Regions from separate parts of the Delftia sp. WSY_12 genome, predicted to be linked through region 1. Evidence: riboswitches for the same ligand, from Rfam matches in the RefSeq annotation. Region 1 holds a riboswitch; the other holds the start of a gene.

Region 1 (3,403 bases):
CCCGCGAAGCGGATAGAGAGGGGGAAGGCGCGTCAGCGCCTCAGGGGGTGCTTAGTAGCGATAAGTTTCGGGCTTGTAGGGACCCTGCTTGCTCACGCCGATATAGGCAGCCTGGCCGTCCGTCAGCTCGGTCAGCATGGCGCCGACCTTCTTCAGGTGCAGGCGAGCAACCTTCTCGTCCAGGATCTTGGGCAGCACGTAGACCTTGCCGACCTCGTAGGCATCGGGCTTGGTGAACAGCTCGATCTGGGCGATGGTCTGGTTGGCGAACGAGGCGCTCATCACGAAGCTGGGGTGGCCGGTGGCACAGCCCAGGTTCACCAGGCGGCCCTTGGCCAGCAGGATGATCTTCTTGCCGTCAGGGAAGGTGATGTGGTCCACCTGGGGCTTGATCTCTTCCCACTGGTACTGCTCGATGGAGGCGACGTCGATCTCGTTGTCGAAGTGGCCGATGTTGCAGACGATGGCTTCGTTCTTCATGGCCACCATGTGCTCGTGGCGGATGATGTCGCGGTTGCCGGTGGTGGTCACGAAGATGTCGGCCTTGTCTGCCGCCCACTCCATGGTCACGACCTTGTAGCCTTCCATGGCGGCCTGCAGGGCGTTGATGGGATCGATCTCGGTGACCCAGACCTGGGCCGACAGCGCGCGCAGCGCCTGGGCGCAGCCCTTGCCCACGTCGCCGTAGCCGGCCACCACGGCGACCTTGCCGGCGATCATCACGTCGGTGGCGCGCTTGATGCCGTCCACCAGCGATTCGCGGCAGCCGTAGAGGTTGTCGAACTTGCTCTTGGTGACGGAGTCGTTGACGTTGATGGCGCGGAACTTCAGCGTGCCCTTGGCCGACATCTCGTTGAGGCGGTGCACGCCGGTGGTGGTCTCTTCGGTCACGCCGATGATGTGGGCGCTCTTGCGCGTGTACCAGGTGGGGTCCTGGGCCAGCTTGGCGCGGATGGCGGCGAAGGCGATCTTCTCTTCCTCGGAGGCGGGGTTGTCCAGCACGGACAGGTCCTTTTCGGCGCGCATGCCCAGGTGCAGCAGCATGGTGGCATCGCCGCCGTCGTCCAGGATCATGTTGGGGCCTTCGCCTTCGGTACCGGCGGCGCCGAATTCAAAGATGCGGTGGGTGTAGTCCCAGTAGTCGGCCAGCGATTCACCCTTGATGGCGAACACGGGCGTGCCCGTGGCGGCGATGGCGGCGGCGGCATGGTCCTGCGTCGAGAAAATGTTGCACGAGGCCCAGCGCACGTCGGCGCCCAGGGCCTTGAGCGTCTCGATCAGCACGGCCGTCTGGATGGTCATGTGCAGCGAGCCGGCGATGCGCGCGCCCTTGAGCGGCTGTGCCGCGGCGAATTCCTCGCGCGTGGCCATCAGGCCGGGCATTTCGGTTTCGGCGATCAGGATTTCCTTGCGGCCCCAGGCGGCGAGGGAAATGTCAGCGATGGCCGTGTCGGCGGAAACGGGACGAACAGCAGCGTTCATGGTTTTCTCCAAAAGATGAATGAAAAACCACGTTCTGCGGGAGACGAAAAAAAGCTCACCGCACAGAAAGCGTGGGCGAGCGTCGTTGCAGGTATGACTCCGAGCCTCGCAGACCGCATCTGGTGAATGGGCCTGCTGCAACGCTCCTCGGAGAGGCGCTGATTATACCGATCCCGGGGATGCCTCACCGCCCAGCCCCACAAGCCGGTAGCCCACCTGCAGCTCGGTCACCAGGTGGCGCGGCTGGGCCGGCTCGTCCTCGATCTTCTGGCGCAGATTGGCCATGTGCACGCGCAGGTAATGGGCACGGCCCAGGTATTCGGGTCCCCAGACCTGCAGCAGCAGCTGGCGGTGGGTCATCACACGGCCCTGGGCGGCGATCAGCGCCGCCAGCAGGCGGAATTCGATGGGCGTGAGGTGCACCGGCTGGCCCGCACGCCGCACCTCGTGCGTGGCCAGGTCCACCTGCACCTGGCCGAAGTGCACCTGGCTGGATGCAACTGCGCCGCCTGCGGCCCCCAGTTGCTGGCGGCGGCGCAGCATCACACGCAGCCGGGCCAGCAGCTCGGGCACACCGAAAGGCTTGACCAGGTAATCGTCTGCGCCGGCGTCCAGGGCGGCCACCTTCTCGTCCTCGCGCTCGCGCGCGGAGAGCACGAGCACGGGAACGGAGGACCATCCGCGCAGCTCGGTGAGAACCTGCTTGCCGTCGGCATCCGGCAGGCCCAGGTCGAGGATGACCAGATCGGGCTGGCGGCTCGCCGCCTCGATCAGGCCCCGGCGCGCGCTGTCGGCCTCGAAGACCTGCCAGCCCTCGTCCTCCAGCACCAGGCGCACGAAGCGGCGGATGCCGGGGTCGTCCTCGATCATCAGGATGCGGTTGGTGGGCGTGCTCATGGCGCAAGACTCTAATCGAGCAATGGCTGCTCCGGCACCGGAAAGCGCAGCGTGAACACGGTGCCGGGGCCTGGGCGCGCGGCAGCGGCCTCGATGCGCCCGCCATGGGCCTCGACAATGCTGCGCACCAGCGCCAGCCCCAGGCCTATGCCCGAGACGGTGGACTCGGCCGTGCCGCGCGTGAAGGGCTCGAACAGCGTCTCCACGGGCAGGTGTGGCGGCAGGCCGGGCCCGCCATCCTGCACGGCCACAAGCACCTCGCCGTCCTGTTCGCGTGCGTGGATGGTCAGCGGCGTGCCGGCCGGCGTGTACTTGGCGGCGTTGTCCAGCAGGTTGACCAGCACGCGCTCCATGAGCACGGGATCGAGCTGCAGCAGCGGCAGGCTGGCGGGCACGTCGGTGCTCACGGGATGCTCGTGCAGGCGCGCGCGCATCTGGCGCAGCGCGCTGCCGACCACTTCATCCAGCGGCAGCCATTCGCGCTGCAGGTGCACGCCGCCTTGCTGCAGGCGCGCCATGTCCAGCAGGTTCTCCACCAGTCGCTGCATGGCCTGGGCCTGGATGCGGACCTGCTCCAGCATGTCGGCTGCGCCGCCCGGCGGCACATGGCGCTGCGCGGCCTCGGCCGCGCCCAGGATGGTGGTCAGCGGCGTGCGCAGGTCGTGCGAGACGGCCGACAGCAAGGTGTTGCGCATGCGCTCGCCCTCCATGGCGATCTGGGTCTGCTGGGCCACGGCCACGAAGTGCTGACGCTCCAGCGCCAGCGCCACCTGGCTGGCACACGCCTCCAGCAGGCGCTGCTCCTCGGGCACCTCCAGGCGCTGGGGCGCACGCAGCTGCAGCACCAGTACGCCCCGCATGCGCACGGGCGCCGCCAGCGGCACGTAGCGGGCCGGCGCGGCCGGCAGCGTGTCCGTGCCCTGGCCGGCCTGCTGACCGTGGTCCATGGCCCAGCGCGCAATGCTGTCGTCCATGGGGCAGGAGCCGCCGCCGGCGGGGCGCAGGCGCTCGTCGGCATCGGGCA
Region 2 (3,403 bases), on a different contig from region 1:
CGGTCTTGCCGGCCAGGTCGGCAGGGGCCTTGATGCTCATGTCCTTGGGGCCATAGACGCTCTTGGGGAAGGGGGCATAGGCCTGGGTGAAGTCGATCACCTTGGCGCGCTCGGCGTTCTTGCCCAGGCTGGAGATGACGATGTCGGCCTTGCCCGTGGTCAGGAAGGGGATGCGGTTGGTGCTGGTCACGGGCACCAGCTCCACCTTCACGCCCAGCTCCTGGGCCACCAGGGCCGCCATGTCGATGTCATAGCCCTGCAGCTTCAGGTCGGTGCCCAGCGAGCCGAAGGGCGGGAAGTCCTGCGGAATCGCCACGCGAAGCACGCCGGCCTTCTGGATGTTGGCCAGCATGTCGGCATGGGCGGCGCCGCCCAGGCCGGCAGCGGCCAGGGTGGCGGCCGCCAGGGCGGTGCGGATGAATGCGCGGCGGGGTGTCAGGGGGGAAGTCATGCGAAAGCTCCTTCAGAAGGTGGGATGAGGCGAAAGGAAAGCGGGTCAGGGTCGGGCGCAGATGTATCGGGCGCTGTTGCGTCGGGCGCCGTCGCGTCGGGCGCCGCCGCGTCGTCCGGTGTGTCGAGATCGATGCCGCTGCGCCTGGCGGCCGACAGCAGGTGGGCGCGCATGGCGCCCGCCGCACCCGGCGCATCGCCTGCGCAGACGGCCTGCACGATGGCGTCGTGCTCGCGTACCGGCTGGTCGTCGGCGCCGCTCCAGGCAAAGGGCAGGCGCAGGCTGTGGCTGATGGCCAGCTCCAGCTGGCGCGCCATGGCCACCAGGCCCGGGTTGCCCGACAGCTGGGCCAGCAGCAGGTGGAACTGCAGATCGGCGTCGGCGGCGGCCAGCAGGTCGCTGCGGTCCAGGGCGTGGGCCAGCTGGGACTGGGTCCATTGCAGCTGGCGCAGGCCGCTGTCGTCGGCGCGCACGGCCGCCAGCGCGGCCCAGCCCGGCTCCAGCACCAGGCGCAGCTCGATCAGCTGGCGCGGCGACAGCGTGCCCAGCGCCGGGGTGGCATAGGCGCGGTGCATGCGTGCACGGCCGCTGTGCGGGCCGTTGATGCGCACGCCCTTGCCCGGCTGGATCTCGACCAGGCCCAGGGCCTCCAGCATGGACAGCGCCTCGCGCAGCGAAGCGCGGCTGATGCCCAGCTGCCGGGCCAGCTCGCGCTGCGGCGGCAGCTGGCTGCCGCCGGGGTAGTGGCCGCTCAGGATGTGCTGCTGCAGCGTCTGGGCCATCGAGATCGGAATGCTTTGCATGGGCTGGCGCGGGTGGAGGGTTTTGGCCTGACTGGTCAGACCACGTACCCAGCAGATAGCGAATTGCGTGCCAGATGCAAAAAAAGGAGCGTTGTCCTCAGGCGCTGCAAAGAATCCGGGGCGATGGGGTATCGACCATCCGCTCCGAAGGCGGCGCCGGCGGCCCGCGCTGCCGCGCTTTGGTGCAGTGCCGCATGGCTTTGTGCAGGCCTGCCCCGAATGCGGGCGTAAAACCCGCACTGCAGGCCGCCGCCAGCCGCCGTAGAATCCCGGGCTTTGGCCCGAGGAGCGTTGCAGCGCGGCACCCGCCCATCCGTACACCGGATCGCGTGCCGCGTCAGGCTTGGGCCAGGTGCAGGTTCCCGGCCGGACCGCGCCCACGGTGCCAACGACGCTCACCTGTTGCCATGCCGTTTTTGCAGGTGAGCTTGATGTCGTCCTCTTTCACTCCCCCTCCCATGCGTCTGTCGGGCCTGGAGCCCGTCTCCATCGGCGAGGGCACGCTGTTCGTCAACGTGGGCGAGCGCACCAACGTCACGGGCTCCAAGGCCTTTGCACGCATGATCCTCAACGAGCAGTACGAGGAAGCGCTGTCCGTGGCACGCCAGCAGGTGGAAAACGGCGCCCAGGTGATCGACGTGAACATGGACGAGGCCATGCTCGACAGCAAGGCCGCCATGGTGCGCTTCCTGAACCTCATCGCCTCCGAGCCCGACATCGCCAAGGTGCCGGTCATGGTGGACAGCTCCAAGTGGGAGGTCATCGAGGCCGGACTGCGCTGCCTGCAGGGCAAGGGCATCGTCAACTCCATCTCCATGAAGGAAGGCCTGGATGAATTCAAGCGCCAGGCCCGGCTGATCAGGCGCTACGGCGCGGCCGCCGTGGTCATGGCCTTCGACGAGAAGGGCCAGGCCGACACCTACCAGCGCAAGATCGAGATCTGCGAGCGCGCCTACCGCATCCTGGTGGACGAGGTGGGCTTCCCGCCCGAAGACATCGTCTTCGACCCCAACATCTTCGCCGTGGCCACCGGCATCGAGGAGCACGACAACTACGCCGTGGACTTCATCGAGGCCGTGCGCTGGATCAAGCGCAACCTGCCCGGCGCCAAGGTCTCGGGCGGTGTCTCCAACGTGAGCTTCAGCTTCCGCGGCAACGACCCCGTGCGCGAGGCCATCCACACCGTGTTCCTGTACCACGCCATCTCGGCGGGCATGGACATGGGCATCGTCAACGCCGGCATGGTCGGCGTCTATGACGACCTGGAGCCCCAGCTGCGCGAGCGCGTGGAAGACGTGGTGCTCAACCGCCGCCCTGACGCCGCCGAGCGCCTGCTGGAGATTGCAGACGCCGCCAAGGGCGCCGCCAAGGACGACAGCAAGAAGCTCGAATGGCGCGGCACGCCCGAGAACCCGAAGACCGTGGGCGAGCGCCTGTCGCACGCCCTGGTGCACGGCATCACCGACTTCATCGTCGTCGACACCGAAGAGGCCTACCAGCAGATCGTGGTGCAGGGCGGCGGCCGCCCGCTGCACGTGATCGAAGGCCCGCTCATGGACGGCATGAACATCGTGGGCGACCTGTTCGGCGCCGGCAAGATGTTCCTGCCCCAGGTGGTCAAGTCGGCGCGCGTGATGAAGCAGGCCGTGGCCCACCTCGTGCCCTACATCGAAGAGGAAAAGCGCCAGCAGGAAGCGGCGGGCCTGGACGTGTCCAGCAAGGGCAAGATCGTCATCGCCACCGTCAAGGGCGACGTGCACGACATCGGCAAGAACATCGTCACCGTGGTCCTGCAGTGCAACAACTTCGAGGTCATCAACATGGGCGTGATGGTGCCCTGCCACGAGATCCTGGCCCGGGCCAAGGCCGAGGGCGCGGACATCATCGGCCTGTCGGGCCTGATCACGCCCAGCCTCGAAGAGATGCAGTACGTCGCCGGCGAGATGCACAAGGACGACTACTTCCGCATCAAGAAGATTCCGCTGCTGATCGGCGGCGCCACCTGCTCGCGCGTGCACACCGCCGTCAAGATCGCGCCCAAGTACGAAGGCCCCGTGGTCTACGTGCCCGATGCCTCGCGCAGCGTCAGCGTGGCCCAGAGCCTGCTGGGCGAGAACAAGGGCAACTACCTGGCCGAGATCCAGGCCGA

Evidence for each region. A riboswitch is a leader RNA that binds a small molecule or an ion and turns the genes downstream of it on or off. The one in region 1 is predicted to bind S-adenosylhomocysteine.
Region 2: linked by a shared signal. The riboswitch ahead of metH (methionine synthase) and the one ahead of ahcY (adenosylhomocysteinase) in region 1 are both predicted to bind S-adenosylhomocysteine.

The regions. Positions count from the first base shown of each region.
Region 1 is NZ_JBICKW010000054.1:194,949-198,351, forward strand. Features, by position in the region: gene ahcY (adenosylhomocysteinase) at 52-1,482, opposite strand; S-adenosyl-L-homocysteine riboswitch at 1,553-1,637, opposite strand; gene ACF8LI_RS24185 (response regulator) at 1,645-2,379, opposite strand; gene ACF8LI_RS24190 (sensor histidine kinase KdpD) at 2,391-3,403, opposite strand, start outside.
Region 2 is NZ_JBICKW010000024.1:75,805-79,207, reverse strand. Features, by position in the region: gene ACF8LI_RS15300 (transporter substrate-binding domain-containing protein) at 1-451, opposite strand, end outside; gene ACF8LI_RS15295 (FadR/GntR family transcriptional regulator) at 448-1,254, opposite strand; S-adenosyl-L-homocysteine riboswitch at 1,532-1,658, shown strand; gene metH (methionine synthase) at 1,686-3,403, shown strand, end outside.